DNA from 3 places in the Halomonas sp. DP1Y21-3 genome. Region 2 is predicted to be linked to each of the others. Evidence: predicted binding sites of a transcription regulator. Region 2 holds the regulator's gene; each other region holds the start of a gene.
What was found. The regulator FNR, encoded in region 2, switches genes on or off when oxygen is low (the NO sensors DNR and NnrR bind a similar motif). The targets are predictions, from matches to a motif close to TTGATNTANATCAA.
Positions count from the first base shown of each region.

Region 1: the regulator FNR is predicted to act here: its motif matches at 2,770-2,783, upstream of petA (ubiquinol-cytochrome c reductase iron-sulfur subunit).
Region 3: the regulator FNR is predicted to act here: its motif matches at 2,414-2,427, upstream of hemN (oxygen-independent coproporphyrinogen III oxidase).

Region 1 is NZ_JAHVJM010000006.1:164,293-168,570, reverse strand. Features, by position in the region: gene KUV74_RS17350 (cytochrome c1) at 1-757, opposite strand, end outside; gene KUV74_RS17345 (cytochrome b) at 757-2,016, opposite strand; gene petA (ubiquinol-cytochrome c reductase iron-sulfur subunit) at 2,016-2,615, opposite strand; gene rpsI (30S ribosomal protein S9) at 2,989-3,378, opposite strand; gene rplM (50S ribosomal protein L13) at 3,392-3,820, opposite strand; gene zapE (cell division protein ZapE) at 4,042-4,278, opposite strand, start outside.
Region 2 is NZ_JAHVJM010000001.1:799,747-804,024, forward strand. Features, by position in the region: gene KUV74_RS03450 (heavy metal translocating P-type ATPase) at 1-325, shown strand, start outside; gene ccoS (cbb3-type cytochrome oxidase assembly protein CcoS) at 322-552, shown strand; gene KUV74_RS03460 (sulfite exporter TauE/SafE family protein) at 549-1,235, shown strand; gene fnr (fumarate/nitrate reduction transcriptional regulator Fnr) at 1,390-2,130, shown strand; gene ttcA (tRNA 2-thiocytidine(32) synthetase TtcA) at 2,291-3,250, opposite strand; gene KUV74_RS03475 (hypothetical protein) at 3,647-3,886, opposite strand; gene KUV74_RS03480 (3'-5' exonuclease) at 4,005-4,278, opposite strand, start outside.
Region 3 is NZ_JAHVJM010000003.1:610,399-614,676, forward strand. Features, by position in the region: gene KUV74_RS11370 (NosR/NirI family protein) at 1-1,750, opposite strand, end outside; gene KUV74_RS11375 (c-type cytochrome) at 1,806-2,123, opposite strand; gene hemN (oxygen-independent coproporphyrinogen III oxidase) at 2,522-3,907, shown strand; gene KUV74_RS11385 (adenosylcobalamin-dependent ribonucleoside-diphosphate reductase) at 4,142-4,278, shown strand, end outside.

The sequences.
Region 1 (4,278 bases), on a different contig from region 2:
GCCAGTACTCGCGCTTGAGGAAGTAGGCGATGATGCCAAACAGCAGGATGAAGATCAGCACCTTCGGTCCCAGCGCCTGGGCATGCAGCTTGGACGGCTCGCCCACGTAGGCCAGGAAGTTGGTCAGATCATACACCGCCTGCTCGAACTCCTTGGGCTCCATGCTGCCCGGCGACGTCACCTGCAGGGTCTCGCAGGACTGGTACTTGCCGGTCAGCGGATCGAGTTCGGCGTCACCGACCGCATGGTCGGAGGCTGCACAGACCTTCTCCTGCACCCCCTGCAGCGGCTCGAGCACGTTGGGCATGCCCACCGCCGGGAACACCACATTGTTGACCCCGGTGGCACGCTCGCTGTCACGATAGAAGCTCAGCAGATAGCTGTAGATCCAGTCGGTGCCGCGCAGCCTGGCTTCCAGGGTCAGATCCGGCGGCGCCTTGCCGAACCATACCTCGGCATCCTCGGCGCTCATCGCCTTGTGCATCTGGTCGTTGTACCCCAGTTCCGGCGAGAAGATCAGATTGTCCTCGACCAGATCCTGGGGCATCCCCAGATCCTCGGCCGCGCGGGAGAAACGCTGGTACTCCAGGGAATGACAGCCCATGCAGTAGTTGACGTAGAGCTTCATCCCGTTCTGCAGCGAGGCCTGGTTCTCCAGATCCGGCGACATGCTGCGCAGGTGCACCCCCTCGCCGCCCGCGGCGAAGGAGCAAAGCGGGACCAGCGCGAAGAGCAGTGCGAACAGTTGCTTTTTCATTAGCCAGTCACCCTTTCAGGAACGGGTTTGGTCTTCTCCAGCCGCGTATAGATGGGCATCAACACGAAGAAGGCGAAGTAGATCACGGTGCAGATCTGGGCCAGCAGCGTCCTGGCGCCGGTCGGCGGCAGCACCCCGAGCACCCCGAGGATGACAAAGCTGATCGCGAACAGCACCAGCATCACCTTGGAGATCCAGCCCTTGTAGCGCATGGAGCGCACCGGAGAGCGGTCGAGCCAGGGCAGCACGAACAGCACCGCAATGGCCGCCCCCATGAAGATGACCCCGAGGAACTTGGCGTCCAGCCCAAACAGCGAGAAGGTGATGGCGCGCAGGATCGCGTAGAAGGGCGTGAAGTACCACACCGGGGCGATATGATCCGGCGTCTTCAGCGGGTTGGCCGGCTCGAAGTTTGGCTTCTCGAGGAAGTAGCCGCCGCCTTCGGGGAAGTAGAAGATCACCGCGCAGAACACGAACAGGAACACCGCCACTCCGACGATATCCTTCACCGTGTAGTACGGATGGAAGGGAATGCCGTCCAGCGGCTTGCCGGTCTCGTCCTTCTTGGCCTTGATATCGATGCCGTCGGGATTGTTGGACCCCACCTCGTGCAAGGCAATGATGTGCAACACCACCAGCGCCAGGATCACGATAGGCAGCGCCACCACGTGCAGGGCAAAGAAGCGGTTCAGCGTGATCCCGGAGATCAGATAGTCACCGCGCACCCACTGGGCCAGGTCGGGACCGATACTCGGGATGGCGGAGAACAGCGAGATGATGACCTGGGCACCCCAGTAGGACATCTGTCCCCAGGGCAGCAGATAGCCCATGAAGGCTTCGGCCATCAGCGCCAGGTAGATCGCCATGCCGAAGATCCACACCAGCTCGCGCGGCGCCTTGTAGGAGCCATAGAGCAGGCCGCGGAACATGTGCAGGTAGACCACCAGGAAGAACGCCGAGGCGCCGGTGGAGTGCATGTAGCGGATCAGCCAGCCGTACTCGACATCACGCATGATGTACTCGACGGAGGCGAAGGCACCCTCGGCGCTGGGGTTGAAGCTCATGGTCAGCCAGACACCGGTGAGGATCTGATTGACCAGCACCAGCAGCGCCAGGGAGCCGAAGAAGTACCAGAAGTTGAAGTTCTTGGGCGCGTAGTACTCGGACAGATGCTCCTGCCACATCTGGGTGGCGGGGAAGCGATCATCGACCCAGCGCATGAAACCGCGTTCGGCCTTGGCCTTGTTGGGATTCGCCATTATGCGCCCTCCCCGTCTTCGCCGACCACGATGACCGACTCGTTGACAAAGTAGTAGGGTGGAACTTCCAGGTTCACCGGAGCGGGCACATTGCGAAACACCCTGCCCGCCAGGTCGAAGCGCGAACCATGGCACGGGCAGAAGAAGCCACCGGGCCAGTCATCGACACCGACGCCTTCGGCGTTGGGCTCCGGCTTGAACAGCGGTGAACAGCCCAGATGCGTACAGATGCCGACCAGCACACCGATCTCGGGCCGAATGGAGCGCAGCGAACCGCCGGCATAGTCCGGCTGCATCGGCTTGGCGGAATCCGGATCTGCCAGCACCTCGTCGGTCAACGCCTCGGTACGTTCGATCATCTCCGGCGTGCGATTGATGACCCATACAGGACGGCCCCGCCACTCGACGGTCATTCGCTGCCCGGGTTCGAGCTTCGAAATATCCGCCTGAACGGGCGCACCCGCCGCCCGAGCCCTGGCACTAGGCTGCCAGGAAGCCACAAAGGGTACCGCTACCCCGACGGCGCCGACTGCTCCAACTACGGAGGTCGCCCCTACGAGGAAACGGCGTCGCCCTTTGTTCACGCCGTTGTCTGCCATGATCTGGTTTCTCCCATCAGACTTTATCCGTTGTTGTTTTCACGGCCCCTTGAATGTCCGTGACCACGGATACAAGTGGATTGTATGTTAGGAAATCCCCCCCACCGGCACAAGAAGCCGGCTGACCCAGACCCCCTGCGCAAGCCCCAGACAATTGACGTGGAACAACTTTATACCACTGTGCCTGTTCGCCTTGAGGGACAGGGCGGCTCAAAAGGCATAGACGATGACAGATTAACGAGGGAAACAAGCGCCGCCAGGCGACCCGATGATCCCCACCACCAGAGCACTACAGCACACAATTTTTCGAACCCCGGACACGACAACGCCCGGGCCAATGGCCCGGGCGTTGTTGATCGGCAAGCGTGGCTGATTAACGCTTGGAGAACTGCGGGCGACGACGCGCCTTGCGCAGACCGACCTTCTTACGCTCGACTTCACGTGCGTCACGAGTGACGTAGCCGGCAGCACGCAGCGGCTGACGGAAGTCCTCGTTGTACTGCATCAGGGCACGGGTGATGCCGTGACGAATGGCGCCGGCCTGGGCGCTGCCGCCGCCACCCTTGACGGTGACATAGACGTCGAACTGGCCGAGGGTCTCGGTCAGTTCCAGCGGCTGGCGAACCACCATGCGGCCAGTCACGCGACCGAAGTATTCGTTCAGGTCACGGCTGTTGACGGTGATCTTGCCGGTGCCCGGCTTGAGGAAGACGCGCGCGGTTGAGGTCTTGCGGCGCCCGGTACCGTAATACTGCTGTGTCATGGCGAAGATCCCCTCAGATGTTCAGTTCTTGCGGCTGCTGGGCAGCGTGCGGATGTTCGGAACCGGCGTAGACCTTGAGCTTGGCGTGCATGGCACGGCCCAGCGGACCCTTCGGCAGCATGCCCTTGACGGCACCTTCGATGACACGCTCGGGAGCGTGGTCGATCAGCTGGCTGAAGGTCATGGAACGCAGGCCACCCGGGTAACCGGTGTGACGATGGTACATCTTGTCGCTGGCCTTGTTGCCGGTGACCTTAACCTTCTCGGCATTGATCACGACGATGTAGTCGCCGGTATCAACGTGAGGAGTGTATTCCGGCTTGTGCTTGCCACGCAGGCGGCGAGCAATTTCGGTAGCCAGACGACCGAGCGTCTTGTCCGCGGCATCGACGACATACCAGTCGCGCTGGACGGACTGCGGCTTAGCACTGAACGTCTTCATGGATGAAATCACCAATTCGATGTGTTGGATCCCTTTCGTCGTGTTGTGGACACCCGACAGGTGTTCAGCGAGACCACGCCGCGAAGAGATCATCCCTATTTTTCTTGGTTGCGCGGCACCCGGAAATCCGGACGATGCCGCCACAACGGTCGAGCGAGCGCGCATTCTACATGAGCGAAAGCGTGCCGTCACCCCCTCGGACACACGCAATCACCGTCGGTTCAAGGCTTGTGGGGCAGCGCCAGGTACTCCCGGGACTGCATCTCCTGAAGTCTGGACAGAGTGCGCTCGAACTCGAACTCCAGCTTGCCACCCTCGTACAGCGCCTCTGCCGGCGCTTCGGCGGACATCAACAGCTTGACGCCACGGTCGTAGAACTCGTCGACCATGTTGATGAAGCGCCTGGCCTGATCGTCGGTGGCGGCGTCCATGCGCCGCACACAGGACACCAGGACCGT
Region 2 (4,278 bases):
CGCCATCGCCATGGCCGGGGCCAGCGACCTCACCCGCACCCGCGCCGATCTGGTATTGCTGGGCGAACCGCTCACGGGTATCGTCGAAGCCATCGAGGTGGCCCGCCAGACCCGTCGCATCATTCGCCAGAATCTGTCCTGGTCGGTGCTCTACAATGTCGTGGCGCTGCCCGCAGCGGCGCTGGGCTTCGTGCCCCCTTGGCTTGCCGCCATCGGCATGTCACTCAGCTCGTTGCTGGTCATCGGCAATGCCCTGCGTCTGCGGCGCGGACGCACCAGGCCGACCGCGACGCCTTCACCCGTCACCGCAAGCCCCGGCCCATGAGCATCCTTTACCTGTTGATACCCTTGTCGTTGATCCTGCTGGGCCTGGCGGTCTGGGCCTTCTTCTGGGCGGTGCGCAACGACCAGTTCGAGGACCTCGAAGGCCCCGCCTATCGCATCCTGTTCGAGGATGAGGACGACACTCGCGGTGCCGATGACGGCGCTTCCTCTTCCGAAACGCCTGCGCAGACATCCGATCGTGGTCCATCGTCCAGAGGGCCTGAGTGAACCCTACCGGCCTGGAACTGCCTCCCATGATGGCGGCCTTCGTGTTTGGCCTGCTCGGCGGTGCACACTGTATTGGCATGTGCGGCGGTATCATGAGCGCCCTGACCTTTGCCATCCCACCCAGCATGCGTCAACCTTGGCGGGTGAGCACACTTGTGCTCGGCTACAATGTAGGTCGTATCACCAGCTACTGTGTGGCGGGCGCTCTGGTTGCCGCCCTGGGTTCGGTGATCGGCCTTTCGCCGACCCTGCGTGGCCTGATGCAGATCGTCGCCAGCCTGATGTTGATCCTGATGGCGCTTTACATTGCCGATCTATGGAAAGGCCTGCGTCACGTCGAGGCACTGGGACGTCACCTCTGGAGGTACCTGGAACCCGCCGGCAGACGCCTGTTGCCGGTGGTGCGTCTGCCCCAGGCGGTGGCGCTGGGCGCCATCTGGGGCTGGCTGCCCTGTGGCCTGGTGTACTCGATGCTGGCCTGGAGCCTGGCACGGGCCGAGCCCCTCGAGGGCGCACTGCTGATGGCGAGCTTCGGTCTTGGCACGCTTCCGGCGCTGGTGGTGACGGGCCTCGCCGCCAGACAAATGCAGGCCCTGCTGGCGCATCGGGCAACACGCCTTGTCGCCGCTGGCATGATCATCGCCTTTGCCGTCTGGCAACTTTGGACTGGGCTGCATCAATGACGCATCCTACCTCTAAGTTATTAATCCTAAAGAGGTAGGCACCACTTTTAGCTGATCTGAGGGTGTAGAATAGTGCCATCAACGTGCTGTACGGGCGACGTCTGTTCTCCCCATGGCCCAGTCAATATCGATCCCAGATCCACAGGAGCTGCGAATGAGTCCTACGGCCCAAGATCGGCGGCGTCCCATGCTGCATGAGACTCGCTGTGAGTCCTGCAGCCTGAGTTCCTTGTGCCTTCCGCTGTCGCTGGAGACCGCCGACCTCGAGCGCTTCGATTCCATCATCCGTCGTCACCCGCCGATCAAGAAAGGCACACGATTGGTCGAGCAGGGAGATCGCTTCACCAGCGTCTTCGCGGTCCGATCGGGGAGTCTCAAGCAGATCACCACCGAAGGCAGCGGCGAAGCTCAGTTGACCAACTTCTTCCTGCCCAGTGAACTGGTTGGGCTGGATGGCATCGACGACGGCCGCTATCCCGGCAGCGTGGTGGCGCTGGAGACCACCACGGTGTGCGAGATTCCCTTCGACCGCCTCGATGCGCTGACCCAGACCCTACCGGAGCTGCGTGCCCAGCTGTTTCGCACCCTGAGCAAGGAGCTGCGAGAGGACCGCCGGATGATGCAGCTGCTGTCACGCAAGACCGCCGATCAGCGCCTGGCCTGCTTCTTCCTCGGCCTGTCGGACCGCTTCCGCCGCCGCGGCTATTCACCGTTCAGCTTCCGCCTGTCCATGTCCCGCGCCGACATCGGCAATCACCTGGGGCTGGCGGTGGAAACGGTCAGCCGTATCCTCGGGCGTTTCCAGCAGCAGGATCTGGTGGCGGTATCGGGACGTGAGGTCAATATCCTCGATCTGACCGCGCTGTCGACCCTGGCCGACACCGAAGTTACCTGAGCGGGCCTGGCAGCAGTGTGTCGGGCCTGGCCGGCAGGGCCCTGTATCCATGATCTGGAAAGCAAAGCGTAATAGATGGCGTGTGACAAGAAAGAGGCCGCATCCGGAGATGCGGCCTCTTTTGCTGTCATGGCGTCATGCACATTCGCTGTTGGCGAGATCAGCCGGCATCCACCACGTCGATGCGCCGGGCCTGGCGTTCGGCCTGTACGGCCTCCAGCCCCTCGAAGTCGAACAGTTGCCGATCCGCCAGCTGCGACGGCGCCACATTGGTCACCGCCTTGAACATGCTCTCGAGGCGCCCGGGATGCTTGACCTCCCACTCGGCCAGCATCTCCTTGACCACCTGGCGCTGCAGGTTGGGCTGGGAACCACACAGGTTGCACGGGATGATCGGGAACTCCATCGCCTCGCTGTAGGCCTGGATATCGGCCTCGCGGCAGTACGCCAGCGGACGGATGACAATGTTCTTGCCGTCGTCGGAGAGCAGCTTGGGCGGCATCGCCTTGAGGCTGCCACCGAAGAACATGTTCAGAAACAGCGTCTCGAGAATGTCCTCGCGGTGGTGGCCCAGAGCGATCTTGGTCGCCCCGATCTCCTCGGCGAAACCATAGAGCGAGCCGCGCCGCAGGCGTGAGCAGAGCGCGCAGGTGGTCTTGCCCTCCGGCGTCTTCTCCTTCACCACCGAATAGGTGTCGCGCTCGAGGATGTGGTAGTCCACGCCGATGCTGTCCAGATAGTTCGGCAGCACATGCTCCGGAAAGCCCGGCTGCTTCTGATCCAGATTCACCGCCACCAGCGAGAAGTTGACCGGCGCGTTGCGCTGAAGGCTGCGCAGGATCTCGAGCATGGTGTAGCTGTCCTTGCCACCAGACAGACACACCATGATCTTGTCGTCTTCCTGGATCATGCCGTAGTCGATGATGGCGTTGCCGGCCTGGCGGCGCAGGCGCTTCTGCAGCTTGTTGAATTCACGCCGTGCCTTGGCCTGAACTTGGGCTTCCGTCTGATCGCCACCCGCAGCAGGGTCGGCCGGGCTGACGCCGGCATCGATCGAGAGATGGTCATCCTCGGGGGTACGGGGATCGAACAGGGTGGCGGAGGCGGACTGTGGCGACATGGGAGCGGGACATCACGGCTGAAAATGAAAGAGGCGCCAGTCTACCATCCGGACGCTTTAGTGGCGAAGAGGTCAGCGACCGCTTACCCCGGCGAGGACAATACGGCAGGGGCTTTTCGTCGGCGGCACATCGGAAACCGCCAAGGACGACACCGCCGTAGTGGCGCCCTTGCGCGTCGTGGCCTGGTCTGGCCTGGCCTGGCAAGTCGAAGAACGCAAGTGCCTGTCAGCCAGGCCCTAGGCGCTGTCCGAAAAGTCGACGAGCGAAGGTTAGACAAGGCAAAAATCGGTGAGAAAGCGCAGTTTACGGGGTGTAAATGAGCATTTTGACCGGGCTGGCGCACCAGACGATTTTTAACGCCGTATTACCGAGCGCAGGCACTTTTCAGACAAGCCCTAGACGACGTTCAGCGCCAGCAGATAGCGCACCACCACGCCCAGCAACAGCAGCAGGATGCCGGCACGTTGCCAGCCAAACTCGCGCACGGTCAGGGTCAGGCGCTTCTCCCAGAACTTGACCATGCCCCACAGGTCCCGGGTACGGCGATAGTACTGGAGGTAGGCCACCAGCACCGAGACCAGGCCCAGCGCCAGCAGCGTGGGCTCGAGAAGGGTCAACATGGCGTGCAGACTCATGACAGGATCTCCTTGCAGGTGAATGGTTGCCGGTGCGGGCGGCACCGGGTCAGCGCGGATGACGGCAACGGGTCAGCGCGGATGACGGCAACGGGTCAGCGCGGATGACGGCACCGGGTCAGCGCGATGGCGCCGTGAGTGCCCCGCTCTCCAGGCGCAGATGCATCAGCGCCGTGGTGACGGCGTCGCCCAGGGCCGTATGGCGTCCCATGATCGGGACTCCAAGTCGCTCTGCCAATTGTTCAAAGGTCGGCTGCACCTCGATTTCCGGGTGACTTCGGCGCAGCCGCTTGCGGTACTGCTGGGCCACGTCGATGGTGGCGTTGGGCAGCGAGAAGCCAAACTCCGCCTTCAGGTAGCGATCCAGCATGGCCAGGTCGAAGTCGATACAC
Region 3 (4,278 bases), on a different contig from region 2:
CCTCGGCCAGCCGCTCCGCCTGTCCCAGGTCGTAGAAGGACACCCCGACCAGGCCAAACAGGATCAGATACTTCACCACCCACAGCCGCCGGTGCACGGCGAAGGGCAGCGTCAGTTGCGGCACCTTCAGGTGACGGGCGAGCTGGTTGACCAGGTCCTGCAGCGCACCGAAGGGGCATAGCCAGCCGCAGAAGATGCTGCGGCCCCACAGCACCAGAGTGACCGCCACGAAGACCCACAGCACGAACATCAGCGGGTCGATCAGGAAGGCCGACCAGCTGAAGCCATGGCTGGCGGAATTGGCGACGGCAGGGATGACGGCATGGATCAGCGCCAGCACATTGACCACCGAGAGCTGGGCCAGCGACACCCAGCCGATATAGACCAGGGTGTAGAGCAGGAAGGCCTTGCGCAGCAGGCGCGGGCGACGCGCCAGGGCGTCCTGGAACGCCAGGATCAGTGACAGCGTCACCAGTCCAGCACCAAGCCCGATCAGCTCTAGCCGACTCTGCTGCCACATCTCGAGCCACAGCGGGGCGGGCTCCACCGGCTCGGGGCGCTCGATAAAGGCCTCGGGCAGCGCCTGGTCGAGATGAAAGCGGGTGAACTCCTGGGTCAGCGGCCCCGAGGCCCGGCGCACCAGCAGGTTCAGCCGCCAGGGCGTGCCCGGGTCGAAGTGGGCGTCCTCGTGGATCACGAAGATGTCGCGTTCGCTTAGTGCGGGGGCTCCGTCGATGGCCAGGCGCGGCAGGCGGCGCTGGTCGCTGTCGTGGAAGCTGATCGAGGCGTTGCCCTGGACCAGCTCGATACGATCGAAGATGCCGCCGCGCACGTAGCCCGACCCCTTGTAGGAAAAGCTGCCATCGGCGAGCAGGGCAACGGCGTGTTCGCCGGGGGCGAGGCTCGCCATCAACTGGTCGTAGCCGCGCTCGCCGAGCAGATTGCGGCCAACGCTCGGCGCATTGAGGTAGCCCAGGTAAAGATCGATGAAGGTGGCGTCGCGGGGCGGACGCTGGCCGCTCAGGTAGTGCTCCGCCGGGGTGCCGGCGAAGGCGTCATCGACCTCTCCCTGGCGCAGGGTCAGGTGACCCAGTGCCCCCTGGTCGAGCAGTTCCTGCCAGTCGGCGGGCGCGTAGACCTCGTCGCGCACACGGGCGATTGGCGCTGCCGCGGGGTCTTCGATCAGCCCAAGGGCGGCGGCGACCAGGCGTCCTGCCCGCATGATGGTGTCGTTGACCACGATGACGGTCACGGTGGCGCCGGAGATGGCATCGACGTCCTCTCCCACCTCCAGGCGCGACGTCACCGGGGTGCCGAGGTGCTGGTCGGCGAAGTCGTCCAGGCGCTCTGACGGGATACCAACCAGCATGATCGGCTCGGAATGATTGAGCACCTTGGCCAGGCGCAGGCTGGCGGAAGGATCGATGGCGATCAGCAGGTTGACCGGCTTGCCCGAGTAGGCGGGGATCGGCGCGACCTCGGCGCTCTCGAAGGCGTAGCCGACCAGTTCGTCGCCACGGTAGAGCGCATTGACCGGCCACGGCAGGTCGGCCACCGGCTCTATTCTGTCGGTACCGGGAAAGGCCTGCTGAAACAGGGCGAGGTCACCCTTGGCGCTGCCAAGGTCACCGGGATACTGATCGAATTCCAGCGCCAGGGCGGGCAGGCTCAACCACATCGCCAACAGCACGACAAGCAGGCGCAGGAGAGAAGACCAGTGGCGGGGAAATTGGCGGGGGGCTTGGGTCATGGCATGACCTCGAGGCGCAAAGCGCCCCAAGGACGCTTCGCGCACCAGGGTGGGATCAGGGCGTCAGCGACGAGAAGTAGGCGGCGATGTCGGCGATATCCTGATCCGACAGGGCCGCCGCCTGGGGCGCCATGATGGCGGACATGCCACCACCGCGCTGACCCTCGCGGTAGGCCTTGAGCGCGCTTTCCAGGTACGGAGCGTTCTGACCCGCCAGGTTGGGATAGATCGGTCCGGTGGCCTTGCCGTCGGTGCCATGGCAGGCGGCGCAGGCGCCGATCTTGGTTTCACCGGCGGCGGCGTCGCCGGCGGCCTGGGCGTTGAGACTGAACAGACAGGCGGCGCCAAGCGCGGCCAGGGGGATCCATTTCATGATGAGCGCTCCTCGGTCTTGGGGCGTGATACCTGACGCAAGCGGCGTGCGGCTTGGGTCAGGCATCACGGTTTGTGCGGGATGTCCCTTGGGACTCTCGAGTATTGGAGCGCTCAGCGACAATACCCTATGACGTTGGTCAACTTTAGGCGGGGAGAGGTACGTCTTCCGTACTATGCTTGATCGGGATCACTGGGATGGCAGGGGCATCATTGCGGTTGGCTCGCGTTTGCACTACCTCGGGCGAGAACACGCCACAGGGGCAAGCGCCGTGATGCCGCTGCCGTGATTTGATGCAGATCATGTCTGGCTTCGTCTTGCCGGGACGGGCGGATTCGACGTGCGACAATGCCGACAGATGCCGCCGTCGGGCGGTCGTGTCACGAGGGGCCTTGTCGATGTCATCCGATGTTTTGCCGTTTCAGCGTGCGCTGGTCGAGAAGTACGACCGTCCAGGGCCGCGCTACACCTCCTATCCCACCGCGCCGCACTTCCACGACGGTTTCGGTGTCGCCGACTATCGCCAGGCGGTCGAGCGCAGCCAGCAGGGGGAGCCGAAGCCGCTGTCGGTCTACGTCCATGTGCCCTTCTGCGAAAGCCTCTGCTACTACTGTGCCTGCTCCAAGATCATTACGCACAATCGCGAGCGTGCCGCCGACTACCTGGCGCTGCTCAAGCGCGAGATCGCCCTGCAGGCGGCGCTGTTCGACGAGACCCGGGAGCTCAACCAGCTGCACCTGGGTGGGGGCACCCCGACCTTTCTGTCCAATGACCAGCTCAAGGGGCTGATCGACGCCCTGGCGCGCCACTTCCGGTTCGCCCCGGAGCAGCGCCGGGAATTCTCGCTGGAGGTGGATCCGCGTACGGTGACCCCCGCCCAGATCCATGAACTGCGCGAGATGGGCTTCAATCGTCTGAGCTTCGGCGTCCAGGACTTCGATCCGCTGGTGCAGAAGGCGGTCAACCGCGTGCAGAGCGAGGCCCAGGTGGCGGCCCTGGTGGACGCCGCCCGGGACGCCGGCTTCGCCTCGGTGTCGGTGGACCTGATCTATGGGCTGCCGCTGCAGACCCGCGACAGCTTCGACGCCACCCTGGCCAAGGTGGTGGCGCTGAGACCCGACCGCATCGCCGCCTACAGCTACGCCCACCTGCCGTCGCTGTTCAAGGCCCAGCGGCTGATCCGCGACGAGGACATGCCGCCGCCCGGGCGCAAGCTCGAGTTGCTCGAGCTGACCATCGAGCGGCTGACCCAGGCGGGCTACGTCTATATCGGCATGGACCACTTCGCCCTGCCCGAGGACGAACTCAGCAGAGCCCGTCACGACGGTACCCTGCAGCGCAATTTCCAGGGCTACTCGACCCACGCTCAGTGCGACATGATCGGGCTCGGGGTCACCTCCATCGGCAAGGTCGGCGACGCCTACAGCCAGAACGTCAAGACCACCGCCGAGTACGCCGAGCACCTCGAGGCCGGGCGGCTGCCGGTGTTGCGGGGCTATCGGTTGAGCGACGAAGACCAGCTGCGTGCCGAACTGATCACCTCGCTGATGTGTCACGGCGAGGTGCGCTTCGCCGAGTTCGAAGCCCGTCACGCTATCGACTTTCGCACGCATTTCGCCAGCGCCCTCGACCAGCTCGACGAGATGCAGGCCGACGGCTTGATCGAGATCAAGCAGCAAGCGCTCAGGGTACTGCCGGCAGGACGCCTGATGATGCGCAACGTGGCCATGGCCTTCGATGCCTACCTGGTCCCCGGCAGCGGGCGCTTCTCGCGCACCGTCTAGCCGGCTCTATCGCGGCTGCCCCGGGGCGAGACGCCCGGGGTAGGCCGCGCTACCTTTCATGCGCCAAAGCCGAATTAACGATCGGGTCTTCCATGGCCCGATTTTTCGTTTATATTGTGCCGCCGGTCGAAAATTTTACTATATCTGGTAGGGTGCCCGAGCTTATCCGGAGCGCGCATCCGCCCCTTTACGACCCCGTTTATTTGCCGGTAACTTCATCGGAGACAAGCTTTCATGACCACATCCGCCAAGGCCGCCGCCCTGTCGCAGGAGGTTCCCATGCAGGGCCCCTCGTATGACATCTGGGACGCCAAGTATCGCTTGAAGGACCGCCACGGCCAGCCCGTCGACGCCGACCTTCAGGCCACCTG